Regions from separate parts of the Caldimonas sp. genome, predicted to be linked through region 2. Evidence: predicted binding sites of a transcription regulator. Region 2 holds the regulator's gene; the other holds the start of a gene.
What was found. The regulator NrdR, encoded in region 2, represses ribonucleotide reductase genes. The targets are predictions, from matches to a motif close to CACNANATNTNGTG.

Region 1: a site for NrdR is predicted at 3,049-3,062, ahead of ACK42S_RS07685 (ribonucleoside-diphosphate reductase subunit alpha). Genes of this name have one in related genera too.

The regions. Positions count from the first base shown of each region.
Region 1 covers NZ_JBKBVU010000054.1:6,735-15,905, reverse strand. Annotated here, with positions in the region: gene ACK42S_RS07700 (sensor histidine kinase) at 1-722, shown strand, start outside; gene ACK42S_RS07695 (sigma-54-dependent transcriptional regulator) at 719-2,230, shown strand; gene ampD (1,6-anhydro-N-acetylmuramyl-L-alanine amidase AmpD) at 2,217-2,825, shown strand; gene ACK42S_RS07685 (ribonucleoside-diphosphate reductase subunit alpha) at 3,263-6,175, shown strand; gene ACK42S_RS07680 (ribonucleotide-diphosphate reductase subunit beta) at 6,384-7,535, shown strand; gene ACK42S_RS07675 (histone H1-like DNA-binding protein) at 7,746-8,216, shown strand; gene ACK42S_RS07670 (carbohydrate kinase family protein) at 8,298-9,171, opposite strand, start outside.
Region 2 covers NZ_JBKBVU010000038.1:3,831-13,001, forward strand. Annotated here, with positions in the region: gene ACK42S_RS06015 (lytic transglycosylase domain-containing protein) at 143-1,045, shown strand; ZMP/ZTP riboswitch at 1,122-1,251, shown strand; gene glyA (serine hydroxymethyltransferase) at 1,337-2,584, shown strand; gene nrdR (transcriptional regulator NrdR) at 2,603-3,061, shown strand; gene ACK42S_RS06030 (GspH/FimT family pseudopilin) at 3,199-3,687, shown strand; gene pilV (type IV pilus modification protein PilV) at 3,677-4,153, shown strand; gene ACK42S_RS06040 (PilW family protein) at 4,161-5,180, shown strand; gene ACK42S_RS06045 (PilX N-terminal domain-containing pilus assembly protein) at 5,177-5,758, shown strand; gene ACK42S_RS06050 (pilus assembly protein) at 5,773-9,171, shown strand, end outside.

The sequences.
Region 1 (9,171 bases), on a different contig from region 2:
AGGAGAAACTCGCCGCGATGGGACGCATCTCGGCCGGCATCGCGCATGAGATCCGCAACCCGCTGGCGGCCATCGCCCAGGCCAATGCGCTGATGGCCGAGGATGCCGTCACGCCGGCCCAGCGCCAGCTCACGCAGATGGTCAGCGACAACGTCGAGCGCCTCAAGCGCATCGTCGATGACGTGATGGAAGTCGCCCCCGGCGGACCGGCGGCCACCGCCCCGGTGGTGGACCTGACCGCCTTGGTGGCCACCGTGTGCAGCGAGTGGTCGCGCACCGCACGGCTGCCGCAGGACGAGCGCAGCGCGCTGCGCCTGGAGCTGCCCAAGCAACCGCTGGGCTCGCGTTTCGACCCCGACCACCTGCGCCGCGTGCTCGTCAACCTGCTGGACAATGCCTACCGCCATGCCTCGGGCCGGCCCGGCAGTGTGGAGGTGCGCCTGTATCCCGATGGCGAGAGCGTCGTCACCTTGAGTGTGGCCAGCGACGGGGCGCCGATTCCTCCCGAGGTCGAGCGCTATCTCTTCGAGCCCTTCTTCTCGACGCGCAGCCGCGGCACCGGTCTGGGCCTGTATATTTGCAAGGAGTTGTGCGAGCGCTACGGCGCGACCATCGACTACCGCCTGCGCGGCGCCCACCACGTCGCGCGCAACGAGTTCTACCTGGTCATGCGGCGCGAAGCGCTCGATGCCGACGCGCCCACCCTGCACCTCGACACATGACGCTCGCCTCCCATTACAGCTTGCTGGTCGTCGACGACGAACCCGACCTGCGCACCCTGTACGAGCTGACGCTGCTGCGCGAGGGCTACGACGTGGAGACGGCCTCCAGCGTCGAGGATGCCTGGGCGCGGCTGCGCGACCGCACCTACAGCGCCGTGATCACCGACGTGCGCCTGCCCGACGGCACCGGCCTGGACCTGCTGCGCCGCCTCGAACAGGCCGGCCGGCGCGAGAAGACCATCGTGATCACCGCCTTTGGCTCGCCGGAGAACGCCGTCGAGGCGCTCAAGGCGGGGGCTTACGACTACCTCACCAAGCCGGTGGACCTGCGGCAGTTCCGCGCGGTGATCGCCTCGGCGCTCGGGCGTCAGAGCGCAGCCGGCCCCTCGGTGCCGGTGGCTGCGGCCCCTGCGCCGCGGTCTGCCGTGCGCACGGGCACGGGCGGCACCGGTGGTGCGGCGCGCCGGGCCCTGGAGCGCATGGCCGGCCAATCCCCGGCCATGCAGCAAGTGCGCAGCCTCATCGACAAGGTGGCCCGCAGCATGGCACCGGTCCTGGTGGCTGGCGAATCGGGCACTGGCAAGGAACTGGTCGCGCGCGCCATCCACGAGGTCAGCCCGCGCCAGGATCAGCCCTTCATCGCGGTCAACTGCGGTGCCATCCCCGAGCAACTGCTGGAGGCCGAATTCTTCGGTTACCGCAAGGGGGCCTTCACCGGCGCCAACGAGGACCGTGAAGGCTTCTTCCAGGCCGCGCGCGGCGGCACCCTCTTCCTCGACGAGATCGGCGACCTGCCGCTGTCGATGCAGTCCAAGCTGCTGCGCGTCATCCAGGAGCGTGCCGTGCGCCCGGTGGGGGCGGTGAGCGAGACGCCGGTGGACGTGCGCATCATCAGCGCCACTCACAAGGACTTGGCCGCCGAGGTGCAGGCCGGGCGCTTCCGTCAGGATCTGTACTACCGCCTCAACGTCATCCAGATCCGTGTGCCGCCGCTGCGCGAGCGCCTGGAGGATCTGCCGGCCATCTGCGAGCGTGTGCTCGAACGCATCGCCCAGGATGCCGGCGTGTGGCCGCCCCCGCGGCTGGCGCCGCAGGCGCTGGAGCAATTGCGTCGCTATGCCTTCCCTGGCAATGTGCGCGAGCTGGAGAACCTGCTGCACCGCGCCGTCGCCCTGTCCGGCGGCGACTGGGTCGACGAAGGGGCGCTGTCCCTGCCCGACGACCTGGACGGCGACACCCAGTCCCAGGATCTCGACGCCCCCGCACCGCCTTCGACGGCGCACGGCGGTGCCACCGGCGAGCCGGCCTTGCCGTCCAACCTGGAGGCCTACCTCGACTCCGTCGAGCGCGACATCCTCATCCGTGCGCTGGAGCGGCACCGCTACAACCGCACCGCGGCCGGTGCCAGCCTCGGCCTGTCCCTGCGGCAGATGCGCTACCGCATGGCGCGGCTGGGCGTGATGGTGGCCGAGCATGGCGTGGCCACCGATGGCGATGCCGCCGACTGAGCCGGCGCGCGAGCCGGCCGCACGCTGGCGCGAGGGCTGGCTGGCCGGCGCGCGTGCGGTGCCCAGCCCCAATCAGGGAGAACGCCCCCCGGGCACGGTGCCCGACCTCGTGGTGATCCACTCGATCAGCCTGCCGCCGGGCCGCTACGGCGGTGACGAGATCGAGGCCTTCTTCACCAACCGGCTCGACGTGTGCCGGCATCCCTACTTCGAACGCCTGCGCGGGCTGGAGGTGTCGGCCCATTTCGTGGTGCGGCGCGACGGCGAGCTGCTGCAGTTCGTCTCCTGCGACCGACGGGCCTGGCATGCAGGCCGCTCTGCGTTCCGGGGGCGCGAGAACTGCAACGACTTCAGCGTGGGCATCGAGCTCGAGGGCCTGGAGGGCGAGGCCTTCGCGCCGGTGCAGTACCGCGTGCTCGCCGCCTTGCTGCGCGATCTGCGCGCAGCGTATCCGATCGCCCACGTCACCGGTCACGAACATGTGGCCCCGCTTCGCAAGGCCGACCCCGGCGCGGCCTTCGATTGGGAGGGCTTGCAACGCTTGCTGGGCTGGCCGCCGGCGTGCTTCACCCCCCTGGACCCTACGGCGAGCTGACGCCCACGCCAATGCCGGCGCGGCTTGGCGCCGAACGACGCGGCGCCAGCCCGCATCCAGCCTGGATGCGCTCGCGCGGTGGCCGTCGTGCTGCGGCCTGGCGGCCGGTCAGGCGGTTCGAGCGCTTCGTCGCACGGGCAGCGCAAGCACCAAATCCCGCATTCGTCAATCCTGCATTGCGTGTCCTTCGGACACTAGGGATAGCGCTTGAAACGGTCCGGTACACTAGATATAGTGTTTTTCACTGCGATGCCGTGCGCCCCTCCGACACACGGTGACACACGTCAGCCAGGCCGGCCGCCGAGCCGCCGGAGCCGCGCGCAGCGCAGATGTCCAGACAACAAGTGCACGACTGCCCGTCGGGCCGGCCATTGGGACCTTGCCCGGCCACCGACGCTGCGGGCCATGCCACACCGTATGCAGATCTAGGGGAATCCATGCAGACCACCATCGCCAGCACCGAGCCGCACGCCGGCTCCGCCTTCAGCGCCGCCGCCGGCCGTCCGGCCGGTACCACCACCTCGGCCTATGCCGGCTACCAGATCATCCGCCGCAACGGTGCGGTGGTCGCCTTCGAGCCGCACAAGATCGCGGTGGCCCTGATGAAGGCCTTTCTGGCGGTGCACGGAACGCAGGGTGCGGCCTCGGCCAGCGTGCGCGAGACGGTGGACAGCCTCACCGAGGCGGTGGTGCGCGCCCTGCTGCGCTCGCGCCCGGGCGGAGGCACCTTCCACATCGAGGACGTGCAGGACCAGGTCGAGCTCGGCCTGATGCGCGGCGGCCACCACGAGGTGGCACGGGCCTACGTGCTCTATCGTGAGCGCCGCGCCCAGGAGCGTGCGCGCCAGGGCGAGCAAGCCGCCGCCCAGCAGACCCAGCCGGCGCTGATGGTGGTCGATGGCGGCCACCGCGTGCCGCTGGACATGAACCGCCTGCAAGCCCTGATCGTGTCCGCCTGCGAGGGCCTGGGCGAGGACGTCAAGCCCGAGCCCATCCTGGCCGAGACGCGCCGCAACCTCTACGACGGCGTGCCGATGGACGAGGTGCACAAGGCCGCCATCCTGGCCGCGCGCACCCTGATCGAGAAGGACCCGGCCTACACCCGCGCCACCGCGCGGCTGCTGCTGCACACCATCCGCAAGGAGATCCTCGGCGAGGAGGTCACCCAGGCCGAGATGCACCAGCGCTATGCCGAGTACTTCCCTGGCTTCATCAAGAAGGGGGTGGACGCCGAGCTGCTCGACGAGCGGCTGCTGCAATTCGACCTGGCCCGTCTGGGTGCGGCGCTCAAGGCCGAGCGCGACCTGCAGTTCGACTACCTGGGCCTGCAGACCCTGTACGACCGCTACTTCCTGCACATCCGCAAGCAGCGCATCGAGCTGCCGCAGGCCTTCTTCATGCGCGTGGCCATGGGCCTGGCGCTCAACGAGATCGACCGCGAGGCCCGCGCCATCGAGTTCTACGAGGTGCTGTCGAGCTTCGACTTCATGTCGAGCACGCCCACCCTGTTCAACTCCGGCACGCGCCGCTCGCAGCTGTCTAGCTGCTATCTCACCACCGTGCCCGACGACCTGGACGGCATCTACGAGGCCATCAAGGAAAACGCGCTGCTGTCGAAGTTCGCCGGCGGCCTGGGCAACGACTGGACGCGCGTGCGCGCGCTGGGCAGCCACATCAAGGGCACCAACGGGGAAAGCCAGGGCGTCGTGCCTTTCCTGAAGGTGGTCAACGACACCGCCGTGGCCGTCAATCAAGGCGGCAAGCGCAAGGGTGCGGTGTGCGCCTACCTCGAAACCTGGCACCTGGACGTCGAGGAGTTCCTCGAACTGCGCAAGAACACCGGCGACGACCGCCGCCGCACCCACGACATGAACACGGCGAACTGGATCCCCGATCTGTTCATGAAGCGGGTGATGGAAAACGGCGAGTGGACGCTGTTCTCGCCCTCCACCTGCCCGGACCTGCACGACAAGTTCGGCAAGGACTTCGAGGCCGCCTATACCCGCTACGAGGAGATGGTCGCGCGCGGCGAGATCAAGCTCTACAAGAAGGTGCGGGCCGTCGATCTGTGGCGCAAGATGCTGACCATGCTGTTCGAGACCGGGCATCCGTGGATCACCTTCAAGGACGCCTGCAACGTGCGTTCGCCGCAGCAGCATGTCGGCGTGGTGCACAGCAGCAACCTGTGCACCGAAATCACGCTGAACACCAACGACCAGGAAATCGCCGTGTGCAACCTGGGCTCGGTGAACCTGGCGCGGCACCTCAAAGACGGCGGCATCGACCACGAGAAGCTGAAGAAGACGGTGGCCACGGCCATGCGCATGCTGGACAACGTCATCGACATCAACTACTACGCCGTCAAGAAGGCCCGCGACTCCAACCTGCGCCACCGCCCGGTCGGCCTGGGGATCATGGGTTTCCAGGACGCCCTGTACCAACTGCGCATCCCCTATGCCAGCCAGGCTGCCGTGGAGTTCGCCGACCGCTCCATGGAGGCGGTGTGCTACTACGCCTACTGGGCGTCCACCGAGCTGGCCGAGGAGCGTGGCCGCTATTCCAGCTACCGCGGCTCGCTGTGGGACCGCGGCATCCTGCCGCTGGACACGCTGAAGCTGCTGGCGCAGGAGCGCGGCGGCTACGTCGAGGTGGACACCTCCTCGACGATGGACTGGGAGGCGCTGCGCAGCCGCATCGCCCGGCACGGCATGCGCAACTCCAACTGCGTGGCCATCGCCCCGACGGCGACCATCTCCAACATCATCGGCGTGGACGCTTCGATCGAGCCCTGCTTCGGCAACCTCTCGGTCAAATCCAACCTCTCGGGTGAATTCACCGTGGTCAACGAGTACCTGGTGCGCGACCTGAAGAAGCTGGACCTGTGGGATGACGTGATGGTCATGGACCTCAAGCATTTCGACGGCTCGCTGCGCCGCATTGACCGTGTGCCCGAGGACCTCAAGCAGCTCTATGCCACGGCCTTCGAGATCGAGCCGATGTGGCTGGTCGAGGCCGCCGCGCGTCGGCAGAAGTGGATCGACCAGGCCCAGAGCCTGAACATCTACATGGCCGGCGCCTCGGGCAAGAAGCTCGACGAGACCTACAAGCTCGCCTGGCAGCGTGGCCTGAAGACCACCTACTACCTGCGCACCATCGGCGCGACGCATGCCGAGAAGTCCACGGTGAAGACGGGCCAGCTCAATGCCGTGCCCACGCAGGGCGGCGTGACGTCCGCTGCCTCGGCGCTGGAGACCGCGGCCGAGCAGGCGCGTGCGCAGATGGCCGCCGTGCCCGCGACCGATGTGAAGTTCTGCGCGATCGACGATCCGACCTGCGAGGCCTGCCAGTAAACACAGACCTGTGCGATGCGAGGCGCGGCGCCTGGCTGCGTGCTCGCATCGCCTCCATCGTGTGTGTTCCCGCTCCAGGCTGCGATGACGAGCTGCATCGAGTGCCGATTTCGATGCAGCACAGCAACAAGTTCATCGCGTCGTTGTCAAGAAGTGCTTGGTGTTTGAACACAACACTCTCATAATTCACACCCATAGGAAGTCCACCATGTTGGCCTGGGAAGAAGACCTCCAAGCTTCGAACTCTCTTGCGATGCAGACCGTGTCCGTGACGCCTGGCGCAGCGCGGTCCGCGGCATCGTCACCCCAGGCGGCAGCGCTTGCCGCCGCCCCGGTCTCCACGCGCCGCGTGAATGTCGCCGACAAGCGCATCATCAACGGCCAGACCGACGTCAACCAGCTCGTGCCGTTCAAGTACAAGTGGGCCTGGGAGAAGTACCTCGCCACGTGCGCCAACCACTGGATGCCGCAGGAGATCAACATGTCGCGCGACATCGCGCTGTGGAAGGACCCCAACGGCCTGACCGAGGACGAGCGCCGCATCATCAAGCGCAACCTCGGCTTCTTCGTCACCGCCGATTCGCTGGCGGCCAACAACATCGTGCTGGGCACCTACCGCCACATCACGGCGCCCGAGTGCCGTCAGTTCCTGCTGCGCCAGGCGTTCGAGGAGGCCATCCACACCCACGCCTACCAGTACATCGTCGAGTCGCTGGGGTTGGACGAAGGCGAGATCTTCAACGCCTACCATGAGATCCCCTCGATCCGGGACAAGGACGAGTTCCTGATCCCCTTCATCGACGCGATCATGGACCCGGCCTTCAAGACCGGCACGCCGGAGAACGACCAGACGCTGCTCAAGAGCCTGATCGTCTTCGCCTGCCTGATGGAGGGCCTGTTCTTCTACGTCGGCTTCACCCAGATCCTGGCGCTGGGCCGCCAGAACAAGATGACCGGCGCGGCCGAGCAGTACCAGTACATCCTGCGAGACGAGTCGATGCACTGCAACTTCGGCATCGACCTGATCAACCAGATCAAGCTCGAGAACCCGCACCTGTGGACGCCGCAATTCCGCGCCGAGATCAAGGCGCTGTTCCTCAAGGCGGTCGAGCTCGAGTACCGCTACGCCGAGGACACCATGCCGCGCGGCGTGCTGGGGCTGAATGCCTCGATGTTCAAGGGCTATCTGCGCTACATCGCGAATCGGCGCGCCACGCAGATTGGCCTGGAGGAGCTCTTCCCGAACGAGGAGAACCCGTTTCCGTGGATGAGCGAAATGATCGACCTGAAGAAAGAGCGCAATTTCTTCGAGACCCGCGTCATCGAGTACCAGTCCGGTGGCGCGCTGTCCTGGGATTGAAGCGCCGCGGCATGAGGCCGGGCTTCGGGGCATGAACGAAAAACAACAGGATCTGCAGGCCAGACGCAGCGGACGCAGAAGCCGCCCGGACTGCCTGCCAACGCATTCACCGCACCGGGGCGTCCCGCAAGGACAGAACCCTGGGCAGTGAATCTCCGCGCTGTATCGAGCGGCGCGGTGCTCTTTGCCACTTGATCAAGGAGATTCGTCATGGCAACTGCGAAGAAACCGGCCGCCAAGAAGGCGGCAGCGAAGAAGCCGGCCGCCAAGAAGGCCGCTGCGAAGAAGGCCCCGGCCAAGAAGGTCGTGGCCAAGAAGGCCGCGCCCGCCAAGAAGGCAGCGGTGAAGAAGGTCGCGGCCAAGAAGGCCCCGGCCAAGAAGGTCGTGGCCAAGAAGGCCGCGCCCGCCAAGAAGGCAGCGGTGAAGAAGGTCGCGGCCAAGAAGGCGCCCGCGAAGAAGGCCCCCGCCAAGAAGGCGGCGGTGAAGAAGGTCGCCGCCAAGAAGGCCGTCGCCAAGAAGGCGCCGGCCAAGAAGGCGGCTGCGAAGAAGCCGGCGGCCAAGAAGCCTGCTGCGAAGGCTGCCCCTGCCCCGGCTGCCCCTGCAGCGCCGGCAGCCCCTGCCGCCAAGACGGCCCTGAGCCCGCAGGCGGCCTGGCCTTTCCCGACGGGCAACAAGCCCTGAGCGCTCGGGCGCCGCTGCTTGCGCGGGCGGCGCCCTGTGCACCAAGAACCCGGCCTTGGCCGGGTTTTTTCTTTCAGGGGGTCACAGGCCGAGCGCGGCCCGGTCGACGCGGTGGTTCTGGGGGCCGCTGCAGGCGATCTTCAGCGCCCCCAGCCGGTTGCCCAGTTCGGCGCAGCGCGCCAGGGGCCAGCCGCGCTCCAGGCCATAGAGCAGCGCAGCGCGGAAGGCATCGCCGCAGCCGGTGGGGTCGACCACGGCCTGGGCCTTCACGCCCGGGATGTGCTGACGCTCGCCCTGGACCCAGACTTCACAGCCCTGCTCACCGAGCGTGACCACCACGCCGCGCAGGTGCGAACGCGACAGCGTGGCCAGGTCCTGGCCGGTGCGTTCGCACAGCATGCGGGCCTCGTAGTCGTTCAGTGCGACCCAGGTGGCCTGGGACACGAAGCGGCGCAGTTCCTCGCCGTTGAACATCGGCAGGCCCTGGCCCGGATCGAAGATGAAAGGGATGCCGGCTGCAGCGAGCTGTTCGGCGTGGCCGAGCATGGCCTCGCGTCCGTCCGGGGCGATGATGGCCAGGGCGATGTCCGGGTGTGCGCTGATGCGGGTGAGGTGGGCCTGCGCCATCGCGCCCGGGTGGAAGGCGGTGATCTGGTTGTTGTCCAGGTCGGTCATGATGATCGCCTGGGCGGTGTAGTGGTCCTCGACCACCCGCACGAATTCGGTGGACACGCCCCAATCGCGCAGGCGTTGGAGGTAGTCCTGCCCGTCGCTGCCGAGGGCGGCCATCACCAGCGGGGTGCCGCCGAGCTGATGCAGTGTGTAGGCGATGTTGCCGGCGCAGCCCCCGAACTCGCGGCGCAGCGTGGGCACGAGAAAGGAGACGTTCAGGATGTGGATCTGTTCCGGCAGGATCTGATCGCGAAAGCGTCCGTGGAAGTTGGTGATGGTGTCG
Region 2 (9,171 bases):
ACGCTGCCAATGCCATCAACCGCCCACCCGGGCCTTGCATCCTGCAGGCGCCTGACTTTCTAGGGTGGCGGGGCATTATCTCCGCGGGCCAGGCCGGGCCACGACACCGGTCGTCCGGTCCCCGCGGACGGAAAGGAGTGACATGACAGCGACCCACACCCTGCGGCACCGGGTGTCGCAGACAACGCAGTCGATGGCCCGCTGCGTCTCGGTTTTCGTCCGGGACGTCGGCCAAGGCCTGCTCGACATCAGCCACAACGGCCTGGCGCTGCTGGGCCTGCTCGTGCTGGGTGCGACCCTCTTCGGCCTGGGCCGGCCCGACCTGCGCCACCAGTTGGAACAGCATGCCCTGGGCTGGCTGCTCCAGCGCCAGGAGGCACGCCTGAGCGAGGACGAGAGCCTCGTGGCCGCGCTGGCCGAGCCTGAGGCCATCCGGCGCGTCACCGCCGCGGACCCCCGCGAACTCGGCAAGGAGCAGGCCGCGATCGTCCAGTGGATCTCGCGCCGCTACCGCGTCGCGCCCGAGCCGGTGGCCCGGTTGGTCAAGGAGGCCTGGGAGGTCGGTGAACGCACCGGCCTGGACCCCACCTTGCTGCTGGCCGTGATCGCCATCGAATCGAGCTTCAACCCCTTCGCCCAGAGCCCGGTGGGCGCCCAGGGCTTGATGCAGGTCATGACCCGCGTCCACGATGACAAGTACGAGGCCTTCGGCGGCACCCATGCGGCCTTCGACCCGGTGAGCAACCTGCGCGTGGGCGCCCAGATCCTGCGCGAGTACATCAGCCGCGCCGGCAGCCTGGAAGGTGGCCTGAAGTGGTACGTGGGCGCGGCCAACCTGCCCCACGACGGCGGCTATGCAGCCAAGGTGCTGTCCGAGCGCAACCACCTGCGCAACGTGGCCCAGGGCCGCCCGGTGCCCGTCACGGTGCCGCAACTCGTGCGCACCAGCGCCCCGGCCACGGCGCCGGCTGCCGCAGCCTCCGCGCCCGAGACCAATGCTGCCCATCAGCCAAGCGCCGACACCCAGGTGGCCCAGGCCTCCTGAATCCCCAGCTTGCGGCACCCGGCCCGCGGTGCTCCTGCGCACCGCAGGCCGGTGTGCCGCGTTCTCCAGTACACTGCGGCCGTTGCACAACTGGCGATAAGGCCCACCCCGCCCCGGGGTGAGCGCCTGAGGTGGTGAACCACCGGGAAGTGCAGCCGGCGGCCGCCTCGGGCGCCGCCGTTTCGCCGTTCGCCTGGGCAGCCCTCCGATCCAGCACGCGGTATGCGGGTGCGCTGTCGCAGCCGCCGCCGGCACTACGAGAGGGACTTCATCGCACTGAAGAGGACTGCCATGTTCGACCGCTCCACCTCCACCGTCGCCAACGTCGACCCCGAGATCTGGGCTGCCATCCAGCAGGAAAACCAGCGCCAGGAAGACCACATCGAGCTGATCGCCTCCGAGAACTATGCCTCCCCGGCCGTGATGGCCGCCCAGGGCAGCCAGCTCACCAACAAATACGCCGAGGGCTATCCCGGCAAGCGCTATTACGGCGGCTGCGAATACGTCGACATCGTCGAGCAGCTCGCCATCGACCGTCTCAAGGCCTTGTTCGGCGCCGAACATGCCAACGTCCAGCCCAACTCCGGCTCCCAGGCCAACCAGGGGGTGTTCTTCGGGCTGCTGCAGCCGGGCGACACCATCATGGGCATGAGCCTGGCCGAAGGAGGCCACCTGACCCACGGCATGCCGCTGAACATGTCCGGCAAATGGTTCAAGGTCGTCAGCTACGGCCTGAACGAGAAGGAGGAGATCGACTACGACGCGATGGAGCGCCTGGCGCACGAGCACAAGCCCAGGCTCATCATCGCCGGGGCCTCCGCCTACAGCCTGCGCATCGACTTCGAGCGTTTTGCCCGGGTTGCCAAGGCCGTCGGCGCCTACTTCATGGTGGACATGGCCCACTACGCTGGGCTGATCGCCGGCGGCGTCTACCCCAACCCCGTGCCCTTTGCCGACGTGGTGACCTCCACCACCCACAAGAGCCTGCGCGGCCCGCGTGGCGGCATCATCCTGATGAAGGACCACGTGGCCAAGCAGATCAACAGTGCCATCTTCCCCGGCATCCAGGGCGGCCCGCTGATGCACGTCATCGCTGCCAAGGCCGTGGCCTTCAAGGAAGCCCTGTCGCCGCAGTTCAAGGCCTACCAGCAACAGGTGGTCAAGAACGCCCAGGCCCTGGCCGAAACCCTGATGGCCCGCGGCCTGCGCATCGTCAGCGGCCGCACCGAAAGCCACGTGATGCTGGTCGACCTGCGTCCCAAGGGCCTGACCGGCAAGGAAGCGGAAGCCGTGCTGGGCCGCGCGCACATCACCTGCAACAAAAACGGCATCCCCAACGACCCGCAAAAGCCCATGGTCACCAGCGGCATCCGCCTGGGTTCGCCGGCCATGACCACCCGCGGCTTCACCGAAGCCGAGGCCGTGGCCACCGCCCACCTGATCGCCGATGTGCTGGACAAACCCCAGGACGAAGCCCACATCGCCGCAGTGCGTGCCAAGGTCCACGAACTGACCCGCCGCTTCCCGGTCTACCGCTGACCCCACCCGCCACCGGCCATGCGCTGCCCCTTCTGCGGCCACGAGGAAACCCAGGTCGTCGAGACCCGTGAATCCGACGAGGGGGACGTGATCCGGCGGCGGCGGCGCTGCATGGGGTGCGACAAGCGCTTCACCACCTACGAGCGCGCGGAGATCGAATACCCGTCCATCGTCAAGAAGGACGGGCGACGCACCGAGTTCGACCCGGCCAAGCTGCGCGCCTCGATGACACTGGCGCTGCGCAAGCGCCCCGTCAGCGCCGAGGCGCTCGACCAGGCCGTCTCGCGCATCGAGACCTCGCTGCTGCACAGCGGCGAGCGCGAGGTCAGCAGCACCCGTGTGGGCGAATGGGTCATGCGCGAGCTCAAGCGCCTGGACAAGGTCGCCTACATCCGCTTTGCCTCCGTCTACCGCAGTTTCGATGACGTCAGCGAGTTCATGAACGCGGTGAGAGAAACTTCACGGCGCGGGCGCTGAGGGCGAACTCGCCGTTCCGTACGTCGGGGCCGATAGGCCATTCGTCGGCCCGAGGGCAAACTGAGTTCGCGACCTGTTAGCCTACGAGTGCCGCAAGCGGCCTGACCCTTGCCGATTGCGCATCGTCGAGACGAACAATGATCGTGAACCCCCATCCATCGCGCTCAGGCGACTTCGCAAACCGCCTTCGTGGCTTCACGCTGGTGGAACTGATGGTGGCCTTGGCAGTGCTGGCCATTTTGCTGGCCATTGGCGTGCCAAGCTTCCGTCAACTCATCGAAACCAATCGCGCGGCCTCGCAGGTCAATGAGCTGATCGGCGCGCTGCACACCGCGCGTAGCGAAGCCGTGCGGCGCAACGCAGTTCATCGGTTTTGCACCAACGACACCGACTGGATCATTCGCACTCCCACGTCGAACGCGGCCATCCGTCAGGGCCGGCTGCAAGCCAACACCAGCGTGAGCCAAACCTGTATCGACTTCCGCCCCGATGGCCTGCCTTACTCGTGCACATGCGGCAACAATGCCGTCGGCGCCAATCTTGTGACTGCCGGCCAAATCACCGTCACGGCGGGCGCACAAAACCGAAACATCCGTGTCAGAACAGGCTCCATCCATGTCGAATGAACGCATCGCCGGTGCCAGACGCCGCCACCGCATTGGCGCCCGGCCCATTCGCGGCGTCAGTCTGATCGAAGTCTTGGTGGCCGTCTTGGTGCTCTCCATCGGTTTGCTGGGCATCGCAGGCCTGCAAGCGCGAGCGTTGAAAAACAGCCAAAGTGCCTACGAGCGCAGCCAAGCCGTTGCGCTGACATACATGATGCTCGATGCAATGCGCGCCAACGTGGATCAAGCCCGAGCAGGCAGCTACGTTCTGGGACGTACGTGCTCCGTACTGTCCGGCGGCAGCTTGATCGCCAACGATCAGCGAATGTGGTTGCAAGCACTCAAGGAAACGCTCGGCGACCGCGACAGCACCTGTGGCGAGATCTCCTGTCAGGGTGCCGTATGCACCGTCCGTGTGATTTGGGATGACAGTCGGGGCACCGAAGGCAGTGAAACCCAAACGGTCGAAACCACCAGCCAGCTTTGATCGCCCCATGAGCGCACTGATTGCTAGATCCGCAAACCAACGCGCCACACCCCGAATCGCGCGCGGCATTGGCCTGGTCGAGCTCATGATCGCTTTATTGCTCGGCCTGTTCATCGTCGGCGGCGTTATCAACATTTTTGTGGCCAACCGGCAGGCGTTTCGCGCGACCGAGCAGCTTTCGCGCATGCAGGAGCACTCCCGCATCGCGTTCGAGCTGATGGCACGCAGCCTTCGCGAGGCGGGAGGCTCCAACTGCGGACGCAACCTGCCCACAGCCATCGTCATCAGCAATGCAGCGAACTATTGGTGGGCCGACTGGGGTGCGGGGCTGCGTGGTTTCGAATCGGATGAAGCCGCTGGCGCCGTTGACTTTGGCAACGCTGCGGGGCAACGCGTCAACGGCACCGACGCATTCTTGGCCATTCGCGCCGATGGCAACACCGGCGCCGCCATCGTCTCTCACGACACGTCCACTCAGGCATTCACCCTCAGCACTGCCAATCACAACCTGGCGTCCGGGCAAATCGCGGTGGCCTGCGATTTCCGGCAACTGGCCGTGTTTCAGATATCGGCCGTCAACGGAAGCTCGGTTAGCCACACGGCAGGTGCGGGCGTGCCAGGAAACTGTGTCGACAGCCTGGGTATGAGTTGTGCGGGCACTCCGACGAATTACCAATTCCAGGCGGGCGGCACCGTGCAAGGAATCGCCAGCGAAACCTGGTACATCGGTCACAACGGCCGCGGCGGCCGCTCCTTGTATCGCGCCCGCCTGGTGGGCAATGCAACGGTCCAAACCGAAGAAATCGCCGAAGGTGTGCAGGACCTGCAAGTCAGCTACCTCGAAATGAACGCCGATGGCAGCCTGCCCGACAACTACCAGGACGCCGACCTGATCAGCGACTGGACTCGCGTCGTCGCTGCGCGTTTGACACTCATTCAACGCAGCACCGAAGCCGTGGGCACCGATGCAGCGCCGCTGGAGCGCCGGGCCTTTCACGTCGTCAGTCTTCGTAATCGCCTGCCATGAAACCCTCCCCCGTATGTGCATTGCACCGTCCAAGCCATCGGCCACGAGGCGCGGCGCTGATCATCGCCTTGGTGCTGCTGGTCGTCATCACGTTGGTTGGCGTGGCCAGCTTGCGCGGCGTCGTGCTTGAAGAAAAGATGGCCGCCAACCACTTCGATCGCAGCCTCGCTTTCCAGGCTGCTGAAGCGGGATTGCGCGCGGGTGAGGCTTTGGCTCTGGCCCAATCGCAAGCAGTACCGGCGCACCCCTTGGCCGCTGCCTTGAGCGTGCCCACTTCGGCGGCCCAATGCAGCAGCAGTTGCAACTCGGGCGTGTGCGCCCCGCCAGGTCAATACTGTCACGAGCGCTGGAACCGTTCGGACTTTACCGGTTGGGTCAATGTCACTGGTGTCAACCTCACTGCACAAGCGGGAGGCGCACCTCAGTACTTCATCGAATTTCTGGGCAGCAATTTCCCATGCGACCCGGCCCAGCCGGCCAGCAACCTCAGCTGCACTCGGTATCGCGTCACGGCCCGCAGCAACGCCGGCGACGGGCGAGCCGTCGTGATGCTGCAATCGATCTACGCCACTCAGTGAGGCAAGGAGCCCCCATGAAGACCTCCATGCACGCCGCCTGGCACCGCAAGCTTTGCGTCTTGTCAGCCACCGCTCTGCTCAGCGCCGCACCAGCGTGGGCAACGATTGACTTTCCTCTCACGCCCTTGCAAATCGGTTCAACCGTCCCGCCCAACATCCTGTTCCAGTTGGACGACTCCGGCTCGATGCAGTTCGAGATCATGCCGGATGAAAATATTCCGGGCGTCAATACTCGTAACGTCTACTATCTTTTCCCCCCGCCAAACAACCTGTATGCGGCCGGCAATTACGTTGTAAGCGCCACCAATCCGCGATCTCGGGTGTTGAGCTTCGACGATAACGCTATTCATAATGTCGCGCTGAGATCTTCCACACGCAACACAACGTTTTACGACCCCCAAATCACCTATACCCCTTGGCGACGAGCCGATGGATCCAGCTTCGGCAATGTGCCCCCGCAATCCGCGCCCTGGAATCCGACAAATCCCGCTGCGGGCGTGGTCGATCTTAGATCGCAGCAATCAGCCAACATGCGTTGGATCAGATGCGGGGACGCCGGAAATGACACCAGCTGCACACAAGCAGATGAGACAAGGAATTATTATCCTGTAACGTTCTATGTCAAAGCCAGGACAGGGAGTGACCTTGATCGTACAACCTACGATCGGTATCAGTACCGGTCCAATACTTTATATCGAAGAAATCTACAGACCAACGCTGAAACGCCCGTTTCAACGGTGAATTGGGGAAGCGGAAGTTCCACGGTCACCCGTACCGCCGCCGAAGAGCTGCAAAACTTCGCCAATTGGTTTTCATATTATCGCTCGCGGATTTTGGCCGCACGAGCCGGGTCATCACAGGCTTTCGCTAATCTAGGCTCCGGATACCGTGTAGGCTTCATCACCATCAACGAAGCCACGCGCACCTCGGTCGATAGCAACACACGAACCAGTGCCTACATGCCCATTCCGACGACGGGCGGGTTTGAGGGTACGAACAAGGCAGACTTCTACCAGCGCCTGCTCGAAACGCCGATTCCTGCTCAAGGCACCCCTCTGCGCACGGCTTTGGACTGGGCCGGGCGCTACTTCCAGCGCACGGACGCCAACGGCCCCTGGGGGCCAGGTGGAAGTGCAGACCAGGTGACGTGCCGGCGCAACTACAACATCCTGACCACAGACGGCTACTGGAATGACAGCCCGAGCCTGACCCACATTGGCAATTCCGACAATACCAATGGCTCAGTTCACCGGTCGGCCTTGCCCAACCGCAGCGATTACGGCTACCAAGCAGCGCGCCCCTACAGAGATAGCTATTCCAATACGCTGGCAGACATCGCCATGCACTATTGGAAGAACGATCTGCGCCCCGACATGGACAACAACGTGCCCGGGGGAGACACTGACGCCTTCTGGCAACACATGGTCACTTTCGGCTTGTCCATCGGGGTGCAAGGCACGCTCAATCCATCCACCGACTTGCCGGCGCTGACCGCCGGCAGCCGTTCTTGGCCAGACCCCACTTCGGCAAACGCTCACAAAATCGACGATCTGTGGCACGCCTCGGTCAACGGTCGGGGTACTTTCACCGCGGCGAGCAATCCTGATCAGTTCCGTTTGGGGCTGGTCGAAGCCTTGCGCAACATTCAAAACCGTTCGTCGTCGGCTTCCAATGTGTCGGCCAACAGCACGCAGCTGGTGGATGGAGCCCGGGTCTTCCAGGCCAGTTTCGAGGTGCTCAACAACGAATGGATCGGAGACCTGAGGGCTTATCCGATTTCCACCTCGGGCGTTTCGACCACCCCTTCCTGGAGTGCCCAGCAGCGCCTGCTTTCTCGCACCCCGAATGACCGGCGGATCTACTCCCACAATGGATCGGCCGGGATCGATTTTCGCTGGTCCAATTTGAGCGCCTCGCAACAAACAGACCTGGGCAGCGAATCGGTCGTGAACTATTTGCGCGGCGATCGTTCGATGGAATACGACGGCAGCAATGCCACCTCCCGGCCGTATCGGCCCCGCACGCAGTTGCTCGGCGACATTGTCCATTCCTCACCCGCGTTCAACCCGGATACACGCACCGTCTTCATCGGTGCCAACGATGGCATGCTCCACGCGTTCAGTGTGGACAACGACGGACGTGAGCAATTTGCGTACGTCCCGGGTATGTTGACGCCCAAATTGCGTCAGTTGTCGGATCGCAGCTATGTGCACGACTACTTCGTCGACGGGGAGATCGCTGTGTCTCGGCGTGATCAAACGGGAGGGCGCAACTACTTGATTGCGTCTCTCGGACGAGGTGGCAAGGGTTTGTTCGGACTTGATGTGACCGACCCGGCCAATTTTGGAGCTGCCAATGTTTTGTGGGAGCTGCCCGGCTCGCGAGACGATGACTTGGGCCACGTGGTCGGAAAACCCGTGATCGTGAGACTGAACTCCGGTCAGTGGGCAGCCTTGGTAGCCAATGGCTACAACAGCGTCAACGGCCGAGCGGTTTTGTTCATCATCGGGCTGAATGACGGGCAAATCCTGGCCAAGTTCAACACCGGCGTCGGCTCGCCAACCGCGAAAAACGGGCTGGCCACCCCTACCCCCTACGACATCGACGGCAACGGAACAGCCGACGTCGTCTACGCGGGAGATTTGCTAGGCAATCTGTGGAAGTTTGACGTGCAAGCAACGTCGTCCAGCAGTTGGATGATCGGCAACAGCGGCCTGCCGCTGTTCACCGCGATTGGCCCCGATCTTGTTCCGCAGCCGATCACGTCGGCCCCTGCCGTCGTGACCAACAACCGAAACGGAACCACCCATTATGGAAGCCGCTTCGTGCTGTTCGGCACAGGCCGTTACATGTCCAGCTCTGATCCGTCGGTGAGCAACATTCAGTCGATCTATGGCGTGATCGACGATGGCACCCCGATTCTGAATCGCTCGTTCCTGCGCGAACGCACCATCACGGCGGTAGGCAACGTGGCCGGACGTTCGGTTCGGAGTTTTTCGACCACCAGTGCCGGCGACATGGAAGGCCGGCGCGGTTGGTACATGGATCTGGTGCAGCCGCCATCGAGGACGGCCCTCGGCGAGCGGGTCGTGTCCGCGCCGTCGGTGGTCAATCTCGCTTACCCCACCTTGCTGGTGGCGTCGATCATCCCAGAGTCCACTCAATGCAGCAGCACAGGACGTGGCTACTTGAACGCGCTGGACCCATTCAGCGGCGGCTCGCTGCCCGGCAACATCTTCGACGTCAACAACGACAATGCTTTCAACAACAGCGACATGCTCGATGGCAATGTCGTCGGCTCGATCGATTTGGGGGTGGGCATGGGCACGGAGGCCATCGTGGTTGGCAATCGCGCGGTGCAAGGCGGATCCAATGTCACGCGAGGCCCGGCGAGTATTCAGCTGAACATGGGA